Regions from separate parts of the Pedobacter sp. CG_S7 genome, predicted to be linked through region 3. Evidence: riboswitches for the same ligand, from Rfam matches in the RefSeq annotation. Region 3 holds a riboswitch; each other region holds the start of a gene.
The links. A riboswitch is a leader RNA that binds a small molecule or an ion and turns the genes downstream of it on or off. The one in region 3 is predicted to bind cobalamin.

Region 1 (8,060 bases), on a different contig from region 3:
TCTACGCCACTAAATTTGGCGAAAATTACTCCTCCAGAAATGGCATTTACGGTAACGTCAGACTTAAAAACAGCGGAAAAGATGTACCCAGGGATGATTATAACTTATAAAGTATCGCCCTTAACAGGCATAAAGTTAAATTGGATGACAGAAATTACCCAAGTAAAAGAAGGAGAGTATTTTATTGACGAGCAGCGTTTTGGCCCTTATCAGTTTTGGCACCACCAGCACCACTTTAAAGCGATACCCGGTGGCGTAGAAATGAATGACATACTGACATACGGTCTACCTTTCGGTATATTAGGACAAATGGCAAACCAACTCTTTGTTGCCAATAAGCTACAAGAGGTTTTTTCGTTCAGAAATCAAAAAGTAATAGAAATATTTGGGGAAATGCAATTATAATGAATACAAAGAACCTTGAATAACACCCCTGCGCTCAATTTCCTTATCAATATAGGTCTGAATAGCAGATTTATTCATGCCCCAATTAGGTGCGATAAGCAAATCCCAATCAGAAATACCAAACAAACGCTGAATAACAATATCAGGACGCAATAAAGGAATCAATTTACACAACAAATCGGTGTATTCTTCCAATGTAAATAATTTAAAAGGCTCTTTTTTGAATTTAGCCCCCATAATAGAACCCTCTACAACATGCAGGTGGTGGAATTTCACAAATTTAATTTGCGGAAAACGGTTAATTTCATGGATATAACCCAACATCATTTCTTCAGTTTCCCAAGGGAAGCCAAAAATGGTATGCACACAGAGGTCAAGTTTTGAATTTTCGAGAAGTTTTACAGCCGCTACAAACTCACCATGACTACAGCCACGGTTAATTTGATCAAGTGTTTCATCATAGATAGATTCCATTCCCATCTCTAAATCAACATCAAAGCGATCGGCATAACTTTCCAGCAAAGCCACTTTTTCGGCATCAATGCAATCAGGACGCGTACCAACTGAAAAGCCAACAACATCTTCAGGATTAATGGACAAGGCTTCGTCATACATCATTTTCAAATAATGCACAGGGGCATAGGTATTGGTATTGGGCTGGAAATAAACAATAAATTTATCTGCTTTATAAAAACTTTTCCCACGCACCATTCCCTGTTCCAGCTGCTCGCGCACTGTAGGTAATTTTCTGGAAAGTTCAGGAGTAAAAGAATCTACATTACAATAGGTGCAGCCTCCATATCCTTTACTTCCATCACGATTCGGACAGGTAAAACCGCCATCTACAATCACTTTAAATACACGCTGTCCCGCATATTTTTTTTTCAAATGCGTACCGTAATTATTGTACCCCTTTATGCCTAAATCTAATAGAGTTCCCAAATGCTAATATTTTGATGCAAAAATACATAAAAAAAACCAGCCCCTTAACACAACGCTTCCTCCGGCAAAACTTAATTAACCGGAATCAAAAAAAAATGTCTATTTTTAAAAAACAAACTAACCCACTATGGACCATCCAAACAGAAGGAAATTTATTGGAACTGCCGCAATACTTGTTACAAGTGCTGCAGCGGTAGCAGCATCACCACTTATGACTATAGAAAAAAAACACCCTATTGTACATCATGTGTTCTTTTGGCTTAAAAACCCAGATTCAAAGGAAGACCGTGATCAGCTCATTGCAGGCATAAAAGCCCTTTCAAAAATAAATACCATAAAAGGATTGCATGTAGGTATAGTTGCAGACACAGAAAAACGTGATGTAATAGACCAAAGCTGGAGTGTTTCCGAATTAATCTTTTTCGACGACCTTGCAGGACAAGCCGTTTACCAAAACCACCCTTTACACCTGGAATTTATAAAAAATTGCAGCCTCCTATGGACAAAGGTTGTAGTTTATGATGTTGCTGAAGCCTAATAGCGTTTTCAAACGCCAAGGCTCATCAGCCACATTAACCGCATAAACAACCTCCGCAACGTCTGTTTCGGCAACGGCCCTTAACAGTAAAAGTTGTGTTTCAAGTAATGGAAAAGGGCCGAAATTGATTTGAAGCATTTTCTGCGTTTTATGATCCTTTAACCAAAGGAATTTCTTTCAGCACAGCCAAAAGATAGCCCCAGAATTTTTGAACCGAAGAAATCTGTACACATTCATCTGGAGAATGTGCCCCATGGATGGTGGGACCGAAAGAAATCATGTCCATACCAGGTAAATGGGATCCTAAGATACCACATTCCAGTCCTGCGTGGCAAGCCTCAACTTTAGGTTCTTTATCAAATTTTTGCTGGTATAACTTTTTCATGAGCCTTAAAATTTCCGAATCAGGATTTGGTTTCCACCCCGGGTAATCACCACTTTGGGATACCGAACAGCCTATATTTTCAAAAGCAGCGCCAACTGCATTTGCTACATCAGTTTTAGTGCTTTCCACACTGCTTCGTTGCAGGGATTGGGTAATAAATTCACCATTTTTTATGATGACCCGAGCCAGGTTGGTAGAAGTTTCAACCAGGTTACTGATATCCGGACTCATGCGGAAAACCCCATTGGGCACGGCATACAAGACGTTAATAATTTTTACCAATACCGCTTGATCTACAACCATGTCCGGCAGCAGACATTCCTTAACGGTTATATTTAAAGCAGGTTCTACAGTATGGTACTCCTCTTTCAAAACAGCATCAAAAACACCGATAAAAGCTAGAAAAGCGAGTTTTTGAGCAGCAGGCACCACAACAACCGCTTTAGATTCCCGGGGTATTGCATTTCTTAAACTACCACCATCTATTAAACTAACCTGCAGTGGCAACGTTTTAAGGGCTTCAAATAGCAATCGGTTCATTAACTTGTTGGCATTGCCCCTACCTTTGTGGATATCCATACCTGAATGACCACCCAGCAGCCCTTTCAAGGTAATTTCAAAAGCTATATCCTCTTGATCAACAGCAACCTGTGCATAAGTATAATTGGTATTGGTATCAATGCCACCGGCACAACCAATAGTCAGCTCATCATCCTCTTCGGTATCTAAATTCAATAAAATCGAACCCGAGAAATTAACCGGATCCAACTCTTTAGCACCTGTCATACCCGTTTCTTCATCGATGGTAAACATCGCTTCCAAAGCAGGATGCACAATATCATCGGCGGCCAAAAGCGCCATAATTGTAGCCACGCCAATACCATTATCAGCACCTAAAGTGGTACCACGCGCCCTTACCCAATCGCCATCAACAATCATGTCGATACCCTGGGTATCAAAATCGAAATCCGTATCCCCGTTTTTTTGATGCACCATATCCAGGTGAGCTTGTAAGACTACCGTTTCACGGTTTTTCATACCCAGGCTTGCCGGTTTTTTAATGACTACATTTCCCGCAGCATCCTGTAAATTTTCTAAACCTAACCCTTCACCAAAAGCCCTTATAAAGGCAATAACCCGCTCTTCTTTTTTCGAAGCGCGAGGCACTGCGTTTAAATTGGCAAAATTACGCCAAAGTTGCTGAGGTTCTAAATTGCTGATGTCAATTGCCGTCATAATTGATGTTTTTTGTGTGATTAACAATCGCTTAAATTAAGCATAATTGAAGAGATAAAACAAATGCAGTTTAGCTTAACCTATGGCAGGACCAAAACCGGACCTTATAGGGAGCTGATAGGGACCTCGTTCGGGAAATCCGGTAGCAGGTCCCTATCAGCTCCCTGCCAGGCTGAGCCCTGGTAACTTCCACTCCTTAGCCAAACATTAACTTATTTTAAAATAAACAGCAGAAATATACCTACCTTTGCATTGCTTTTGGTTCCTCCCCTGTTCATTCAGGATGGATTAAAAGGGAATCTGGTGTAATTCCAGAACTGTCCCGCAGCTGTAAGCTCCATTAACTAAGGTATATACTTAGCGTCACTGTTCAACTGTTTGAATGGGAAGACCATACCAAGGGGAGTAAGTCAGAATACCTGCCATCGCATAATATAATTCATAGCTTTCGGGGATTGAAGCTGGAATGAAGATGCCTTTGGTATTTCCATTTTCAGTATGCTTTATACTGTTTGCTGTGCAGTAGCGCAAGTATGGAAAAACTATTTTTTACAACAATTTTCTTTTTGTTTTCCGTGTATGCTTTTGCACAGAGCGACAGCAGTAATACGCTCAAAGAGGTAAAAGTTTTTACAACGCCCCCACCTAAAGTACAAAGCCTTCAACCCAGCCAACAAATTAATGCCAGCGATTTTAAACGCAATGGTGCTCATAACCTTGCCGATGCCATCAGGAACTTCTCGGGGGTTAATATTAAAGATTATGGCGGCATTGGCGGTTTAAAAACCGTATCCGTTAGAAGCCTTGGTGCCAACCATACCGGCGTGCAATTTGACGGCATAACCATCAGCGATACACAAAACGGGCAAATTGATCTTGGCAAAATTAACCTCGATAACATTGCTTCCATAACCCTTTACAATGGGCAGCCAGAACTCATACTACAGCCTGCAAGGGCTTACGCATCGGCAAGTATGCTGGTTATTAAAAGCCTCGCCCCAGAATTTACAGAAGAAAAAAACTACCGGCTTAAATTGGGTTTAAAAACAGGTTCATTTGGCTTATTTAATCCATCCTTGCTTTATCAGCAAAAAATAAATAGCAACTGGTCATTAAATTTAAGCAATACCTGGCAAAAAGCACATGGCCGCTATAAATACAAGGTTGATGGCGATGGCTCTGATACTTTAGCCACCCGTACTAATTCAGACTTAAACGTATTTCAAACCGATGCCGCTTTATACTGGAATGGCACCGATAGCAATCGTTTCCAGCTCCGCGCTAATTATGCGCATTCAGACCGTGGTTTGCCAGGAGCAGTGGTTTATTATAATCCTTATACCCATCAGCACTTATGGAACCGAGACCTTACCCTACAAAGCAACTACCAACAGTATTGGAAAAAGGGTTTTGAATTATTACTTAGTGCCAAGTTTTCACATAATTACCTGCGTTACCTTGACCCCGATTACCTCAACGAAATTAGAGAACTCGACCAACGTTTTACACAACTTGAAATTTATGGCTCTGCGGCGCTCTCCTATCACTTGATGAAGAATTGGGAAATTTCTCTGGCTAGCGACCTGGCCTTTAACAAATTAAAGACCAACTTCTACACCTATTCCTATCCTACAAGGTATACCTATTTAAATGTCCTGGCTACAAAATTTAAATTCAATAAATTGCAGCTCCATGCAAACATTTTAAATACCGCTATTAATGAAAAAGTGCAAGTTGGCAGTCCGGCACCGTCAAAAATGATCTGGTCGCCCTCTATTTCTGCCAGCTACGACCTCTTTGAGGATTCCGGTATACAGCTCCGGGCTTTTTATAAAGACATTTTCCGCAACCCTACGTTTAATGACCTTTATTATACCCGCATTGGTAAACGAAATTTAACACCAGAATATACTAAACAGTATAATTTAGGAATCACTTATAGTCAAGCGTACACGAAAGTTATTGATTACCTCAGTTTAACAGCAGACATTTACTATAACAAGGTAAAAGACAAGATTATTGCCATACCTAATAAAGACCTTTTTACCTGGACCATGCTAAATCTAGGTGAGGTAGATATCCGCGGCATTGATGTGAGCGTAAAAACCCAACTTCCTTTAAGCAGGGCAATGAAAATTAGTTTTACAGGTAATTACACTTACCAACAAGCACTAAACACTACAGACCCCACCTCAGCTGTTTACCTTAATCAAATACCTTATACACCAAAGCATAACCTGGCTTTGAATATAGGGTTTCAAAGAGGTGATTTAGGCCTTTTTTACAACCAAATTATTTCTTCCTCCAGGTATTATTTAACTGAAAACCTGCCCGAATATTTTGTTCCCGGATTCTCCGTAAGTGACTTATCTATTCACTATCAGCTAAAATTAAAACAATTGCCTGTTGGCCTATCAGCAGAAATCAATAACCTCTACAATCAGTCTTATGCCTTTATCAGAAGTTTCCCCATGCCGGGCCGCTCTTTCAGGTTTACTTTTCAAATAACAATTTAATAAATAAAACATGAAACCATTCAAACAAAATTATTTAATTGGCCTTTTACTGGCTGTAGGCATCCTTGGTGCTTGTAAAAAAAATGATGCCATAGTTATCGAACCTGAAATTCCAAAAGCAGAACGCAGAGGTTTATATGTTTTGAACGAAGGGATAATGAATTCAAATAATAGCACCCTTACTTATTATAATTACGAAAACCATGCATTGATTGCAGATCAGTTTTCTACTGTGAATGGCCGTGGACTAGGAGATACGGGGAACGACATAAAACTTTATGGATCGAAAATGTATATCGTGGTTAATGTGTCAAGTACACTAGAAATTATTAACCATAAAACCGGTCTTTCGATCAAAAAAATAGACCTCAAAGATGGTACTACCGGAAGACTACCACGGTACATTGTTTTCAATAAAAACAAAGCTTATATTTCTAGTTACGATGGTACTATTGCAGTTTTAGATACAGCTTCTTTAGCCATCGAAAAATACATTAAAGTTGGCCGTAACCCCGAGCAAATGGCTATTGCAAACGGAAAATTATATGTTGCCAATAGCGGGGGACTAGATTATCCAAATTACGACAATACGGTTTCTGTAGTAGACTTAGCGACGATGACAGAAATAAAAAAAATTACTGTGGTTGAAAACCCAGGAGGAGTTGTTGCAGATCAGTATGGAGATGTTTATGTGCTTTCTACTGGAAATTATGAAACCGTCCAATCAAGTTTGGCTACCATAGACAGCAAGACAGATTTAGTTAAAACCCAGGTAGATTTTAGTGGTGGATCGATGGTGGTAAATGGAGACTTTATGTATGTAACTGCTACTGGCAGTAAGATTAAGGTATTTAACACGAAAACAGAAAAGATGGAGAAAGAAAATTTCATCAGCGATGGAACTAAATTCACTTATATGTATGGTATTGCCGTGGATGAGTTAACAGGTGAAGTTTTTGTAACAGATGCAAAAGATTTTATCACCAGCGGAGAGGTTTTTTGTTTCGATAAAGATGGAAATAAAAAATATAGTATTAAAACAGGTCTTTTACCTAATAACATAGTTTTTGTTAATAAATAAAGAGTAACAGTTTCTTCGTGCAAAAGCACGAAGAAACTGTTTTTATAAATACTATAGCAAATGCCAATTCACGAAGCGTTAAAACAGAAAATAGATTTTAAAACTAAACCATTGGGTGCTTTAGGGCAATTAGAAGACCTGGCCATGCAAATTGGTGCGGTTCAAAATACCTTAACACCCAAGCTTATCAAGCCTGCGATTTTAGTTTTTGCTGCTGATCATGGTATTGCCGAGGCAGGCGTGAGTGCTTACCCTGCCGATGTTACCGTACAAATGGTTTTAAACTTTTTAAAAGGCGGGGCAGCAATTAATGTTTTCTGCAGGCAGCACCAGCTGGCACTACACATTATTGATGCAGGTGTAAATTTTGATTTCACAAAAAACGAGCAGCTTATTGATGCTAAAATTGCCTATGGCACACGCAATTTTCTACATGAAAAAGCAATGACCACAACGCAGTTGCAGCAATGTTTTGAAAAAGGAGGGCAACTGGTAAATGCTATCGCCAATAGTGGCTGTAACATTATTGGCTTTGGCGAAATGGGAATAGGAAATACTTCATCTGCGAGCATGCTCATGAGTTGCTTAACAAATATACCCTTAGAACAATGTGTTGGCAAAGGAACAGGATTAACAGCAGCTGGGTTGCAGCGCAAATTAACCCTCTTGAAGCAGGCGCAAGCAAAGCATGCCAACCCGAAAGATGCAAAGGAAGCTTTAATGTTTTTCGGCGGATTTGAAATTGCGCAAATTTGCGCTGCCATGTTAAATGCTTATGAAAACAACATGTTAATTATGGTGGATGGGTTTATAGCTACCGTAGCTTATTTATGTGCAAAAGAGATTAATAACTTAATTTCTAGTCATGCCATCTTTTGTCACGAAAGCAATGAACAAGGACACCGGCATTTGTTAAGCTATATAGGCGCAAAACCTTTAGTCAATCTAGGTATGCGT
Region 2 (8,060 bases), on a different contig from region 3:
TTTTGCACCAGACGTTCCTAAGTTGATGTGGATTGTGATGATACCAGTAGAGATAGTTGGTATTTTTACTAAACCCATTGCGTTAATGATTCGTTTGTTTGCAAACATCACAGCAGGTCACATCTTAATGTTATCATTAATTTGTTTAATATTCGTTTTCAACAGTTTGTATATCGCACCTATTTCTATCGCATTTGCTGTCTTTATTGGCGCAATTGAGTTATTGGTTGCTTTTATCCAAGCTTTTATATTTACTATTTTATCGGCCTTATTTATTGGTATGGCTATAGAAGAACACCATTAATTGAATTTTTTTAACAACTATTAATATATAAAATCATGATTACAGGAAGTATTGCTGCAATTGGTGCTGGATTAGCTGCGATTGGCGCTGGTCTAGGTATCGGAAGAATTGGTGGTTCTGCAATGGACGGTATTGCTCGTCAACCAGAAGCTGCCTCTAAAATCCAAACTGCAATGTTAATCGCTGCTGCCTTCGTTGAGGCTGTTGCGCTTTTCGCAGTAGTAGTTGCCCTAATGGGTAATGGCTAGATAAACTTGTACCCGGTTGCAAAATCGGGTACAAATTTTTAAAGAAGACAACACAAGATATAAATATAGAAAATGGAATTATTAGTACCTGAAATTGGTTTAGTTATTTTTCAAACAATAGCGTTTTTATTGTTAATGTTTATTTTAGGTAAATTTGCCTGGAAACCAATATTAGCGGCAATTAAAGAGCGGGAGCAATCTATTGACGAAGCATTAAACAAAGCAGAACTTGCTAAACAAGAAATGGCTCGTTTAACAGCTCAAAATGAGGAGTTGATGAAGACTGCACGTGCAGAACGCGATTTGATGTTGAAAGAGGCTAAAGCTTTAAAAGATAGCATTGTTAATGAGGCAAAAACTCAGGCTCAGACTGAGGGTGCTAAATTGATTGATAAAGCGAAAAATGAAATTGAAAACCAAAAGAAAGCTGCTTTATATGAATTGAAAAGCCAGGTTTCTTCACTTTCCCTTGAAATTGCAGAACGCGTTTTACGTGGTCAGTTACAAGACAGGGCTAAACAAGAAGATTTGGTAGCCAATCTTTTAAAAGATGTTGAATTAAACTAATTGCAATCAATTAGCTAAAGAAGATTAAAATGTCAGAAAATAAAGCAGCATCAAGATACGCCAAAGCCGTCATCGATCTTTCCATTGAAAATAAATCTCTGGAAGAAGTAAAAGGAGATATGGCTTTAATTTCTAAGGTGATTGATGATAACCCGGAATTAGAAGCTATTCTTACTAACCCGATTGTCCCGATTGATAAAAAAGCAGGTATACTGGTTGATTTATTTCAGGACAAGGTGCACACCATTTCCATTTCATTTTTGAAACTAATGGTAAGTAAAGGTCGTTCGGCCATCGTTTTTTCAGCTTCAAAACAAGTTGTTACCCAATACAATACAATTAAGGGCATTGTTACTGCAGAGGTGAGTTCAGCAATAGCGCTTACTGCCGAAAACAGAGTGGAAATTATTGCTTTGGTGAAAAAGGAATTGGGCGCAAACGAAGTGGTGATCAAAGAAAAAGTGAATTCAAACCTAATTGGTGGTTTTATTCTGAAAGTTGGCGATAAGCAATTTGATGCAAGTATAGCCAGCGGGTTAAATAAATTAAAAAACGAATTTGCCCAGGGCGTGGTATAATTCAAAAATATAAAAGATAAAAATTTACTGATTTACAATAGAAAATATAAATTATGGTAGAGGTAAGACCAGACGAAGTATCGGCAATTATCAGGCAACAATTGGCGGGCTTTAAATCAGAAGCTGAATTAGAAGAAGTTGGTACTGTATTACAAGTGGGTGATGGTATTGCCCGTGTTTATGGTTTAACTAAAGTTCAATCAGGCGAGCTTGTTGAATTTGAAAGTGGTTTGCAAGGTATTGTATTGAATCTTGAAGAAGATAACGTTGGTGTGGTTTTGTTAGGTCAATCAGACAACATCAAAGAAGGTGATACCATCAAGAGAACCAAAAAGATTGCCTCTATTAAAGTTGGTGAAGGTATGTTAGGCCGTGTAGTTAATACAATGGGCGAGCCTATCGATGGTAAAGGACCTATTATAGGCCAGACTTACGAAATGCCGATCGAGCGTAAAGCACCAGGTGTAATTTACCGTCAGCCGGTTAATGAGCCATTGCAAACAGGTATCAAAGCTATTGATGCAATGATTCCAATTGGTCGTGGTCAGCGTGAGTTGGTAATTGGCGACCGTCAAACTGGTAAATCTGCCGTTTGTATTGATACCATTATCAATCAAAAAGAATTTTACGAAGCAGGAAATCCTGTTTTATGTATATATGTTGCTTGTGGTCAAAAAGCAAGTACTGTAGCAAACGTTGTTCGTACATTAGAAGAACATGGTGCAATGGCTTATACAGTTGTTGTTTCCGCTTCAGCGGCAGACCCTGCTCCTTTACAATTTTATGCTCCTTTCTCAGGTGCTGCGATTGGCGAATACTTCCGTGATACTGGTCGCCCTGCTTTAATTGTTTATGATGATTTATCTAAACAAGCAGTAGCCTACCGTGAGGTTTCTTTGTTACTTCGTCGCCCACCAGGTCGTGAAGCTTATCCAGGAGACGTTTTCTACCTTCACAGCCGTTTGTTAGAGCGTGCTGCAAAAATCAACCAGAATGATGACATTGCTCAGTCAATGAACGATTTACCAGAATCGTTGAAAGGTATCGTAAAAGGTGGTGGTTCATTAACGGCATTGCCAATTATTGAAACACAGGCTGGTGACGTTTCTGCTTATATTCCAACCAATGTAATTTCAATTACAGACGGACAGATCTTCTTAGAATCTAATTTGTTTAACGCAGGTGTTCGTCCGGCTATAAACGTTGGTATCTCGGTATCACGTGTAGGAGGTAATGCACAAATCAAGTCAATGAAAAAGGTTGCTGGTACATTAAAATTAGACCAGGCACAATACCGTGAATTAGAGGCTTTCTCTAAATTCGGTTCAGACCTTGATGCGGCAACGAAATCTGTTTTAGATAAAGGAGCACGTAACGTGGAGATTTTGAAACAAGGACAGTTCTCTCCATTAACAGTAGAGAAACAAGTTGCGATTGTATACATCGGTACAAAAAACTTAATGCGTACAGTTCCTGTAAAAAAAGTTAGAGAATTTGAAGCAGAATATCTACAACAGTTAGAATTACGTCACCCTGAAACTTTAAGTGCTTTAAAAGCAGGTAAATTGGATGATAGCGTTACTGGTGTATTAGAAACAGTAGCTAAAGAACTAGTAGGTAAATACTAATTTACTCTGGCAGAAGATTAAAAAAGAATGGCTAATTTAAAAGAAGTAAGAATACGTATAGCGTCGGTACAATCTACACAGCAGATTACCAAAGCCATGAAAATGGTTTCGGCTGCTAAGTTAAAACGTGCCACCAATGCTATTATACAATTACGTCCCTACGCTACAAAACTTAAAGAGATCTTAGGAAATCTTTCTGCTAGTCTGGAAGGATCTTCCTCACCCTACACTCAGGAACGTGAGCCTAATAAGGTGTTAATTGTAGTAGTAGCCTCAAACCGTGGGTTGGCAGGTGCTTTTAACATGAACGTAATTAAAGCTGCAAATAATTTGATCGCTGAAAAATATAGCGAGCAGTTTAAAAACGGAAATGTAAGTATTGTGGCCATCGGTAAGAAATCTCAGGATTTTTTCGAAAAACGCAATTACAATGTCATTGGAAACAATAACGAAGTATATGCTGCTCTTACCTTTGAAAATGTAACTAAAATTACTGATGCCATCATGGCTGGATTTCAAAAAGGGGATTTTGATAAAGTAGAGGTTATTTACAACCGCTTTAAAAATGCAGCAATGCAGATTGTTACAACAGAACAATTATTGCCTCTTCCAAAGGCAGAAACTACTGCAGCGATCACTACCAATACAGATTATATCCTGGAGCCTTCTAAAGAAGAAATTGTAGAACAATTGATTCCTAAGTCGATCAAAATTCAGTTGTTTAAAGCATTGTTAGATTCACATGCATCAGAACACGGTGCAAGGATGACTTCGATGGATAAAGCAACAGAAAATGCTGGCGACTTGTTAAAAGCCTTAAAACTTTCGTACAACCAGGCTCGTCAGGCAGCCATTACCACAGAACTTTCAGAGATTGTGAGTGGTGCTGCAGCCCTAAATGGATAATTAAATAGCATTATACAAAAAGCCTTTATCCATGCGGATAAAGGCTTTTTGTATATCAGTACCGCCCAAACTGGCGATTATAAATTTTGAAATAAAATTAAAACATGAAAAGATTTCTGAGCTTTAGTTTCATCACCCTACTTTTACCGCTGGGCATATTAGCACAGAAAAACAATAAAACAGGCTTCAGGGATTATACCAATGCTGTTTTATGGCAACAGCATTCAGGTGAAATGCGGGCATTGACCTTTCAGGCCTTCAACTTCGCCCGCTTGTCGTTGTTAGAACAGTTGAAAACTGCAGATACCCTGAAACGAAATTGTGTAGTGGTAGATATCGATGAAACTGTTTTAGATAACTCTCCGTTTCAGGGTAAGGAACTTCAAAAAGGCCTGAGCTATAACCAGGAAGATTGGGTAAACTGGACTAGTAAAGGCATTGCAGATACTATACCTGGCGCATTGGGCTTTCTTAAGTTTGCTGCCCGTTTTAACGTAGAGGTGTTTTATGTGAGCAACAGGTTAACATCAGAATTGGAGGGTACACTAAAGAATTTAAAACGTTTTGGTTTCCCTAATGCTGATGCGGCACATTTGCTTTTGAATAGCTCGACTGCTGATAAAGAGCCCCGCCGAAAAAGCATCATGGAGAACTATAACATCTTATTGTTGTGTGGTGATAACCTCAGTGATCTTTCTAATGTGTTTTACAGGGAAAATAAAAACACCAAAGTAGAAGTAGACCGTGCGCAGCAATTGTTTGGAACCAAGTATATTGTGTTCCCAAACCCTATGTACGGCGATTGGGAGAAGCAATTTTATCAGGGAAAAGACTTGAAAGAAAATGAAAAAGCAGAACAAAGGATCAAAGCTTTAAAAACTTATTAAGGATTATGCCTTATTAAGGAATTAATAATTATTTTTGTGCATTAATTAGAAAAATATTATGGATCAGACACCAAAACACAATACAGAAAGCATGCAAAGAGCAAATCAAAACGCTATCTATCAATTATTAGTTATTGGTATCATTGCCAGTATGGTTGGTGTGTTCCTTCGTTTTGCAGGTGATTCAATGATCTTATCCATTGTTTCTTGGGTTATTTTACTTGTAGGTGCATTTATCTGCTGTAAAGCAGTATTTAAAATACTAGCAGCTTAATTTTATATAAGCTGTAACTAAAAAGAGGCATTTCATTGTAAAAAATGAAATGCCTCTTTTGGTTATTGCTGAAGATTGGAAAAAGCTTAATCTATTGTGGTGTGCAAAATGGTATTGACCGTTAGTTGCAAGATTATGATTGGGCCGATAAGTGTTAATTCATTTTTTAAGCTATATTTGACCTCATAAGTTCTTTACTTTATTTCTTTATCAACCGGTAAAGGTTTTGCTTAATTGTAGATTAATAGGGAATCGTGTGTAAATCACGAACTGTCGCGCAACTGTAAGTAACACAAAAGGTTTTTACTCATCATAACCACTGTTCTTAAGAAGAATGGGAAGGTTTGTAAAAATGTTACAAGTCAGGATACCTGCCTAAACCGAATTGACAATGCTTTCGCGATTTGAAGCAGGGGTCAGGTTTTTATGTATTTTATAGGCTATTCATTTCTCTATGGAGAAAGATGCCTGTTTATAACGAATTCTATCTCTTTTTTAATGAGCGCGCATTGCGAAGTCCTGCTAAAAGAGCTTTTAACAGATTATTAATCTTTAAAAGTTATTAAAATGCTAACAAACAATCTAGGCTACCCGCGCATTGGTAGCAACAGAGAACTCAAAAAAGCCTGCGAGCAATATTGGTCAGGCAAATCAACACTTCAAAACCTGGAACAGGTAGCCAGGGAAATCCGCAAACAAAACTGGTTATTGCAGCAAGAAGCAGGCATTGACCTTATTCCCTCCAACGATTTTTCCTTTTACGACCAGGTATTAGACATGTCTTTAACGGTAGGTGCAATTCCATCCCGTTACCACGAAGTCATTTTAAATGGGGCTCATAAAGAAATTGATCTTTATTTTGCCATGGCCAGAGGTTATCAAAAAGACGGATTAGACATCATTGCCATGGAGATGACCAAATGGTTTGATACCAATTACCATTATATTGTTCCTGAATTCTATAAAGATCAGCAGTTTAAACTTTTTTCAACTAAGATTGCTGATGAATATGAGGAAGCTAAAAGACTGGGGCTTTTTACCAAACCAGTTATTTTAGGCCCAATCACATACCTGCTATTAGGGAAAGAGAAAGAAGCCGGCTTTCATAGGATCTCACTGATCAAAAATTTATTGCCCGTATACATCCAGTTGCTACAGCAATTATCTGCAAGAAATGTAGAATGGGTACAGTTTGATGAACCTTTTTTGGCCATGGACTTAACCGAAGACGAGAAAAGAGCCTTTTTAATGGTTTATAAAGAAATAAGGCGTTTGTTTCCAAACCTTAAATTGATGGTGGCGACTTATTTTGAAGGTCTTCGAGATAATTTAGAATTAGCATTTTCATTACCTGTGCAGGCCATACATGTAGATTTGGTTCGTTGTCCGGAACAATTAGAAGCTGTTTTTGAGGTAATTCCTTCCCAAATGAAACTCTCCATTGGTGTTGTAGATGGAAGAAATATTTGGAAAGCTGATTATGAGCAAGCCTTAAAACTCATTAATAGCGCTGTTGAGAAATTAGGTGAGGAGAGGGTAATCTTAGCCCCTTCTTGTTCATTGATCCATTCGCCATGTGATTTGTCGCTCGAAACGGCCAATGAGCCCTTAATGGATGAAATAAAACAGTGGTTATCCTTCGCCAAACAAAAAGTAACTGAAGTAGTTACCCTAAGTAAACTGGTTAATCCCCATAAAAATGAAAGCCTGGAAGCGAAACTGCAACAAAATATAGAAGAAAACAACAGTCGCAGGTCTTCTGTTTTAATTCATCAAACAGCCGTACAGCAAAGGGTGGCTGCTGCTACAGCAAAAGATAGTCTCCGTAACCTTCCTTTTGATGACAGAAAGGTTTTACAGCAGCAAAGCCTGCAGCTTCCACTTTTTCCTACCACAACTATTGGTTCATTTCCACAAACCCCGGAAGTAAGGAGTTGGAGAACAAAGTTGAAAAAAGGCCTGCTTAGTGCAGCAGTATACCAGGACCTGATTGAAAAAGAAACAATAGCCACCATTCGTTTCCAGGAAGAAATAGGTCTGGATGTATTGGTACATGGCGAATTTGAGCGAAATGATATGGTGGAGTATTTTGGCGAAAAGCTGGATGGGTTTGCATTTACTAAATTTGGCTGGGTACAAAGCTATGGTAGCAGGTGCGTAAAGCCACCTATTATATTTGGTGACGTTTACCGCCAGGAACCAATGACAGTTAAGTGGGCTTCATTTGCACAGTCACTAACCCCAAAATTGGTTAAAGGCATGCTTACCGGGCCTGTAACCATATTACAATGGTCGTTTGTTAGAAACGATCAACCCCGTGCCCAAACCTGTAAACAAATAGCTTTTGCTATACGCGATGAGGTTGCAGACCTTGAAAAGGCAGGAATAAAAATTATCCAGATTGATGAACCGGCCATACGCGAGGGTTTACCCTTGAGAAAAGCAGATTGGGAAAATTATTTGCAATGGGCGGTCAATGCCTTTAAAATCTCAGCCAGCGGTGTTCAGGATTCCACGCAAATACATACCCACATGTGCTATTCAGAGTTTAATGACATCATTCAGCATATTGCAAATATGGATGCCGATGTGATTACCATTGAATGCTCCCGTTCGCAAATGGAATTACTGGATGCTTTTGCGGCATTTAATTATCCAAATGAAATTG
Region 3 (8,060 bases):
TACCGGGGGCACTTCTCCAATTATTTCTACTGTATTTAAATCCAGACCAGAATTTTCCATACTTACGGCGCCCAAATCAACACGACTACCGGCTAAGGAAACGGTAAAATCTTTGGTTACACTTTGCAAGCCCAGGTAAGCTACATACAAACGGTAATTACCAGGCGCTAATCCTTTAAATTCAAAACCACCATCGGTAGCAGTATTGGCACTTCCAACTACACTAGAGTCCTTCAGACTTTTTACAGCTACAGTAGCATAATCAATGGGAAGCTTGTCTTTAGCATTTACGATGGTTCCTGTTGCAGATCCATTGTTATTCTGGCCAAAGGCCATAGTAGCGAACATCATTACTCCTAAAAGTAACAAGCCTGGGGTAAAAATTCTCGTCATAACGTAATGATTGCAGTTAATCAAATGTATAGACTAGCCTTGAGGAGAATAGATTAGTGTAGCCTGTTTATTTTAAAGTAACATTCTTAATACAAGCGAATATTTATTTTTTACTATAATCGGCAACATGGAGCAATACATAACTAAATACCCCCATCAATACGCCAATCATATCACACCAAAAATCCCACCACTCCGCAGAGCGGTAACTGAAGAAAAACAGTTGGACCAATTCGATTCCCCCACCAATAGATGCAGTAATTAAAATAATCTTGAAAATTGTTAAGATACTAAAACTGTAATTATGTTGGTACCTGATTTTACCAAAAAAGAGCAATACGGTAAGCACATAAAAAAACCCGAGGTGCACCAGCTTATCAAAACCTTTAAAAAAAACGCCAGTGCTTTCCGAGCCTGGCGTTTTCATAAAACAAAGTATTGAAATGAGTATGGTCCAGGCAATTGCCCAGCCCTGATACTTTAATCCTTTTAAATAACTCATTAATTAAGCGCCAACTAAAGATTTATAGGCAGCTGCATCAAGCAAATCATTTACATTAGCCGCATCAGCTAAAGTAACTTTAACCATCCATCCAGCACCATAAGGATCTGAATTCACTAACTCAGGGTTATCATTTAAAGCAGGGTTAACCTCTAAAACAGTTCCAGTAACGGGCATAAACAAATCAGAAACAGTTTTCACGGCTTCAACAGTTCCAAAAACATCGTCTTTATTAACTACTTCACCCAGGGTATTGATGTCGATATAAACGATATCACCTAATTCGCGCTGAGCAAAATCAGTAATTCCAAGGTAAGCTTCGTCGCCTTCCACTCTAATCCATTCGTGGTCTTTAGTGTATTTTAATTCTGATGGAAAATTCATATGTACTTAATTAGTTAATTGTCAATAATTTAAACCTATTTAACAAAAGTCTTGCACTCAAATTTGCCCAACTTTAAACAGAGTGCTAATTTAACACTATTTGTATTATTTACGACAAATAATATTAATCAAGATGTGATATGTTCAAATAACATGGAAATTAAAGTTTACCTGTTCATGAAACCATCATTATAAAATTTCATTTAAAATAGTTCGCAATTATTTCATACGTTTGCATCGCTTTGGTTTCTGGTTATATTAACCAGGATTAAAAGGGAATATGGTGAAAATCCGTAACTGTCCCGCAGCTGTAAGCTCTATAACGATATCCAAATCATCGCCACTGTTCAAAATAACAAAAGAATGGGAAGGCAGGAACATCGGGAGTAAGTCAGAAGACCTGCCATAAGTTTTAAAATTTCATAGCTTTCGGGGATTGAAGCTTGACATGAATACTTTTTATTTGAGTTCATTTCATTAATCTACTGTTTGCTGTGGGTATAAACTCACAACAAAATGACTAAAATATTTCTGGGCATACTATGCCCCAGTACTTCTTTCCATTTCCTCCTGTATCTTATTCCAGAAAGTTTACTGTAAAAATTAATTGCATTAGTTTATAATAATCTTTGAACAAATAAAAAACAATTACATGAACATTAAAAATTACCTAACAACAGTTCTTTTACTTACCGTATTGCTTGCAGGTTGTAAAAAAGACAAAGAAGTACTTCCAGAAGTTACATTTTCTATCGCTGAAGATGTAGTAGCGACAACAGTAAATACGAAAATCACATTTAAGGCTGCTGCTTCGAATGAAAAAGCGATTCAGCATGAATGGAGACTTAATAATGAGGTTAAAAGCACAAATGAAAGTTATGAATTTACACCCACTAAATCAGGCAAATATATCATAGGGTACACGGCATCAAATGCTGCAGGAACATTTACTCGTCAATATACAGTAAATGCAAGCGCCCCAATTAAACCTATTACCCCTGAAAGTAGTTTATACGTAACAAAACTTATTGAATATTTACCTGCTCCGGGGCAGTTCATTAACAAAGCTCCCGGAAATAGGATCAGTGCGGAAAGCATTCTTGGAAAAAAAGGTATGGTAACTTTAGGCGCATGGGGCGGATATATTGTGCTTGGTTTTGACCATACCGTCATCAATCAGCTAGATAAAGAAGATATTATCATTTACGGAAATGCGGGTCTTACCAATGCAGAACCTGGCATTGTATGGGTTATGCAGGATGAAAACGGGAATGGTATTGCAGATGACACCTGGTATGAAATTGCAGGAAGTGAATTTGGAAAAGACGGCTATATACGCAACTATGAAGTTACCTATACCAAACCAAATCCGGCAACAGCTAAAGTAGCGTGGAAAGACAATAAAGGAAATTCAGGGTTTGTGGAAACCAATGTGTATCATAAACAATCTTATTTCCCAGAGTGGGCAACAGATGTGTATACATTAAAAGGAACTTTACTCCCATCAAGAAATATTAATATGACTAGCCCAACGAATATCACCAGTGCTCCATTTGGATGGGGCTATGCAGATAACACCGCTGGTGGAGATAAAATCGATATTGCAAATGCCATAGATAAGGAAGGAAAGAAAATTAACCTGGAAGGTATCGACTTCATTAAGATACAGACTAGTATCCAAGCGAATATGGGTTGGCTAGGAGAATTTTCTACTGAGGTATTAGGGGTAGCAGATATGAATTTAAGATAGCCATCTTTGGTTTTAGTTTAACGTCATTCTTAAACTAAAACCAAAATTACTAAAAGAAGTATTAAAGGTTTGGGAAGTATAAGGCTGAGTAAGGTTAGAATCATAGAAAACCTTCACGTTAAAACGCTGGTTTAAAATGTAATCTACACTGGGCCTAAAAGTAATATTTTTAGCCCCTGCCGAAACTTCCCCCTCTAACACATCAGCCCTGTAAATAATCGTTTTATTATCCCGTAATGCAATATCCAACTTGATGTCCATGTTATTGTCCATTTTCAACTCCTTAAACATTCCAAATGGAAACCTAAACTTATTCGTACGGTAGCCGAGGCCAAAAATCATATTATTTTCATTTAACTGTGCCAGCTGACTATTAGACAAACTTAAACCTAGCAATCGGGTTTTTCCAATTTCAAAATTTGCTGTTAGGTTGTTCTTTAACCTCGCATCCACTCCTATTAATGGAGAAAATTGCTCTGCAATGGTTACTTGTGAATATTGATAAAAAGGAAGAAAATTCTCATTAACATCCCTGCTGCTCACATGTCCATCGTTTTCAGCATATTTCAACAAAGAATTAAACCCATTAACAGTATATACCGAGCGGTAACTATGACGGAGGTCTATGGATTTAAAACTTTCCTGCAGAAATCCAATGCGGCTTAGACCGCTATAATTAATTCTCCAGTTTGGAAGTGGAATTTTAGGCAAAGCATTTAAGCTCGATGACTTTGAATCCTTCCCCGTATAAGCGGCTAAAAAAGCGGCAATCACCACATCCTGTGCCTCTTTTTGATAACCATCAGCAAAGCCAGCCACTAAGCCATTCGAATTAGGATTACCTGCACCTAAGCGCTGTGATATCACCTGCCTGTTGCTCATGAATTTTTGGTAAACATTAGACAACAAGTCGCTCTTTTTATCGGAGAAAGCTGTGCGCAGTGTGATGAAAGTTATACTATAATCACCGGTAGTAGTAGGACTCAACTGATCAAAAGCACCGCTAAAACTACTGTAACGAAAATTAGAAGCATAATTGAGGGTTTGATTTTTGTTGGCCGTGAGGGTAATCCGCAAGTCACGAATAGGTTCCAGCGTACTGGTCAGACCAAAATCTTCCCTTAGAGTGTTGATGTAAAGTTGAGATTGCAAAGTATCCATGGTGATCCAGCCACCTTTAATAGCCAGCTGACTGATGTCTCTTTGGCTGCCAAAGACAAAACCCAAACCCGGGGCACCGCTCATTTCATCTATTCCAAAAAACTGGGTTTTAGGGAGGTAGCCCGGCAAAAAGATGCCTTTGGTTTGTGTATAAGCCCCATTGATCGTTTTTACACTCGTTAACAAGTTTATTAAAATGTTTTTTGCACCCCTATTTTTAATGCTTTCATTGCGCCGCAGCAATCCAAACTGACTATAAAGGCTACTCAGGTTTAAAGTAGGGTTCATCTGCAGCGTTCTTGAATTTTGAATCCTATTACCCAAATTCAGGTTAGGGTCTTTTAATGAAGCCAAAGGTTCTGTTTGCCAATTAAAATTAGTACCATAACGGGTGGCCACATTTACCCAACTCATTCCAGGTACCTTATTTAAAGGAAGGTTGTAAGTAATATTCAGGTTATGGTTATAATCCGTAGTACGACCCAGCCGCTGCAGGTTTTGCCAAACGGTATCTCTTTTTAAACCATTGATCTTGCCATCAGGTTCATCAATAATCGAATAATTGGTGGCATCAAAATCAAGGGTTAACGAACGTGTCAGGTTCCAGGAAATTCCATATACCCTAGTCACTAAAAAGTTCTTATTAAAAGTGGTATTAATTGGAATGCCATTACCCGGACTATTATCGCGTAAAGTGTTCTCCGAATAATAACGGTCTAACTCTATTCTGAAATTTATTGCCGAGGGCAACAAACTGAAGTTTATATCCCTCAACAGTGCCAGTGTATTTGATTTAATAATTTTCTCAAAGGGACTGATCAGGTTTGGCTGCGACGAATAGTTATAAGCCATAGAACCACGGTAACTGCGCTGAATGGCATTCTCGTTCATAAAATCCCGGTGTGCATATTTGGTATAGGCATAGCTGGCGCTCAGGTTTTCCACATCCCAGAGTTGTGGTTTCTTATCAGGATCCGTTCTTTCTTTCCTTACATTGGTAAAATTAATACTATTGCGGGTAGTATAATCCTGTGCATAATCTAAAATGGCTTTTTTCTCTTCCTTTGTTGCTCCAATTAAAGTATTTTTAAGTTCAATATCCGGCATTAATGGATCATATTGTGGGGTGCTGACCTGGTTGGAGTAACTTAGGAAAACCGGTATTTTCAATCCTGTTCGCTGTGGGAAAAACTTACCCAGCTCCATGCTGGAGGAAACATCAAAGAAGGCATTGTCTGTTCGGTTTCGCTCGCTTACCCTTTTCTCCATAGAGCCAAAGCCAATAGTAGATTTGGTGCCAGAAATATTAACCTCCGCAAAATCTGCCAGACGGGCATTCATGCTGGCTGTGGCGGCCCAACCACCGCGTTCATCAAATTCTGTTAAGCGCAATTCATTAAACCAAACCTGTGCATGTTTATCCAATCCGTCATCATTTCCTGAATTTACCAGCGTGCGCATCCGGTTTTTAACGCCAAGCATATACACCCGAACCTTACTTTTATCTGGCTGTCCTTTTACCGTAATCGTGTTATTGCCATCCCTGTAAATATAGGGGATGTTAGCAGGCCACAGTTGTCCGTTAGACATTGTAGCACTGTTACGTGCAAGTTTTGCTTTCTGAAACAACTCCAGGTCAATATCCATTTTATTCTGGACAGGCCAAATCGCATAAGGGTTATTTGTACCCGTAACAGTAACCACCAGTGGTTGTGCATATTCATAATAATTATCCTGGTTATCAGTACCGATCCTTATAAAAGCCTCTAGGTCTCCATCGTTCAACAACGTATTGCCTTCTGCTTCTACATGGACATACATTTGCAGGCGTTTATAAGACCTAAAATCATTAAGGGCAGTTTTAAATGCTGCACGGCCATAACCATCGCGCAAATTCTTCACGGTAAGGGTCAATGACTGTTCATTTTGCTTCGTTTCACTCCTTACATTGTTGTAATCCCGCTCTCTTTCTATGCCCGGAGGGACTACATAAGGAATAGGAAGCCGTTTACCATTTTCTTCAATATTGATTGTGGCCACAGCAAGGGTTGAATTATCCGGACTAACGGTAGCAAGCGCAGGATCTGCAATTATTTTATCCGCTTCATTTGCTGCATTGTATTGGCGCCACTCCCCTTTTACCAATTGTATTTTTGCGAAACGCAAGACCGTAGTATCTGCGAAATCTGTCATAAATAACCTGATAAACCGGATAGATTTAAAATCCTGTATACTGCCAAGGCGCTGTTCATATTCTGCCAAAGGAATGCGCAGTTGGTACCAATTGACTGAAGAGGTTTGCCCGTTGAGCAATTTCACCTGCGAAGTGACTTTATCCGTTACATATTTTTTACCCACCACCAAATCTGCTGGCCGCATGGAGATTTTATACTGGAAATACGTGTCAGACTGTGTCATGTTATTATCGCGGTTCACATCTTCCCCATCCGGCAAAGATGTTGAGGCCGATTGCTCCACACCAAAATCTTGCATAGACTGCTCGGCGGTTTTAGAATTACCTTCGGTTCCATTATAACGTGCATAGCGTTTTAAAATCCCTGCACGTTGCTGATCCAAAGCAGCGCCCCTGAAATAGGCATAATCATCTGAAGAAGGATCATTATCGATAACCGCCGCCGCTTCAGCATTTAGCTGTCCTTTAATTTGCTGCAGCTGTGCCGCAAACTTTGTTTTTTCAGCTGCATTTAATAAGCCGTCCAAACCCACATCCTGTGCTTTTCTAGCACCAGCATTATTGTCAAACGCCTGCACCACTGGCTGGAGTTTCGGCACCCTACCCCAATTGGTTTCATCGAATTTTGTAGGATCTCCATCAGCCGGCAGCCCATTTTCAAGAGACTTCCGGCCATCTTTTAAAATATCTTCAGACAAATTACCGATGTTAAAATAAAGGTCTCCCCCAGTATTCCCGGGTTTGGAAAGAAATGGATCCATCACCCAAAGTTCAATATACTCAATATTAAGTGCTTCGAAGTCGTTGGCCTCCATCCGCCGGAAAATACCACCCCAACGGGAACGGGGGTTTTTTAAACTCCCATCCAGATTAAAGCCTGTTGTAGCATAATTATAAGGCCCTCTTGTGGTAGGAAAAAAAGCAAGGTCTAAGGTTGGCAAGCTCAGCACTTGTCCTGATGCAATTTCCTTAAAAGGGAAGACTTCCTGCTCCAGCACTTGCCTAACCTCCTGTTTAGACAGTTCTACCCGATTGTTACGCAAATATTCTGGCAAAGTAGAAGACGCACCAAAATAAAAGTTAGGGTCTATATTATAAAAAGCAAGGCCTGCACGGTTAAAACCATAGGCCAGGTTATCCACCAATTGGGATTCAGGAAACAACTGCGGGGTTGCCGACAATTGCCAGGAGATGGCACTTTTCAAATCAATTACCGAGCGCGAAGCTTCAAAGTCATCAAGGTAACTTGTACCTCCAGTGGTGCCGGCCCCATTTAATGCTTTAGGGTGGCCAGGAATGAGTTGCGCAAATTCTCCGGAAAAAGTGATACTAGAAGGTTCTTTTGTTGACAAAAAAGGTAGCTTATCCACCAACTTTGTTAAAAAGCGCGAAGGCGAACTGTAGTTGAAGTCCAGTCCCCACATGGTGTTGGAGATGGGTTCTTCACCAATATTCACCTTTGCTGTTAAAGGTTTCTCCGTTAAATTCATAATGGTTCCACCCAGGTTAAATTTGTTGTTTACCCTATAGTCCATGCGCGTACCAAATAATGTTCTTTGCTGCAAACCAAAAAGCTCGGTATTTTCAGTCACAATCCTGATCGGCTGTGCGGAACTGAGCAAACCGTTATTTAAAATTTTAACCCTGCCGCCCAGGTAATCTACGGTAAAATCGAT

Region 1: linked by a shared signal. The riboswitch ahead of AAKU52_RS01800 (TonB-dependent receptor plug domain-containing protein) and the one ahead of AAKU52_RS03540 (PKD-like domain-containing protein) in region 3 are both predicted to bind cobalamin.
Region 2: linked by a shared signal. The riboswitch ahead of metE (5-methyltetrahydropteroyltriglutamate--homocysteine S-methyltransferase) and the one ahead of AAKU52_RS03540 (PKD-like domain-containing protein) in region 3 are both predicted to bind cobalamin.

The regions. Positions count from the first base shown of each region.
Region 1 covers NZ_JBEONS010000001.1:395,656-403,715, reverse strand. Annotated here, with positions in the region: gene AAKU52_RS01820 (SRPBCC family protein) at 1-405, shown strand, start outside; gene mnmL (tRNA modification radical SAM protein MnmL/YtqA) at 400-1,347, opposite strand; gene AAKU52_RS01810 (Dabb family protein) at 1,475-1,885, shown strand; gene AAKU52_RS01805 (aminoacyl-histidine dipeptidase) at 2,034-3,506, opposite strand; cobalamin riboswitch at 3,749-3,947, shown strand; gene AAKU52_RS01800 (TonB-dependent receptor plug domain-containing protein) at 4,040-6,022, shown strand; gene AAKU52_RS01795 (DUF5074 domain-containing protein) at 6,033-7,103, shown strand; gene cobT (nicotinate-nucleotide--dimethylbenzimidazole phosphoribosyltransferase) at 7,164-8,060, shown strand, end outside.
Region 2 covers NZ_JBEONS010000006.1:95,129-103,188, reverse strand. Annotated here, with positions in the region: gene atpB (F0F1 ATP synthase subunit A) at 1-304, shown strand, start outside; gene atpE (ATP synthase F0 subunit C) at 343-552, shown strand; gene atpF (F0F1 ATP synthase subunit B) at 625-1,119, shown strand; gene atpH (ATP synthase F1 subunit delta) at 1,149-1,697, shown strand; gene atpA (F0F1 ATP synthase subunit alpha) at 1,751-3,325, shown strand; gene atpG (ATP synthase F1 subunit gamma) at 3,353-4,231, shown strand; gene AAKU52_RS05685 (5'-nucleotidase, lipoprotein e(P4) family) at 4,336-5,118, shown strand; gene AAKU52_RS05680 (hypothetical protein) at 5,177-5,392, shown strand; cobalamin riboswitch at 5,597-5,785, shown strand; gene metE (5-methyltetrahydropteroyltriglutamate--homocysteine S-methyltransferase) at 5,960-8,060, shown strand, end outside.
Region 3 covers NZ_JBEONS010000003.1:138,379-146,438, reverse strand. Annotated here, with positions in the region: gene AAKU52_RS03555 (outer membrane beta-barrel family protein) at 1-393, opposite strand, end outside; gene AAKU52_RS03550 (VanZ family protein) at 497-895, opposite strand; gene gcvH (glycine cleavage system protein GcvH) at 899-1,279, opposite strand; cobalamin riboswitch at 1,506-1,701, shown strand; gene AAKU52_RS03540 (PKD-like domain-containing protein) at 1,932-3,029, shown strand; gene sov (T9SS outer membrane translocon Sov/SprA) at 3,042-8,060, opposite strand, start outside.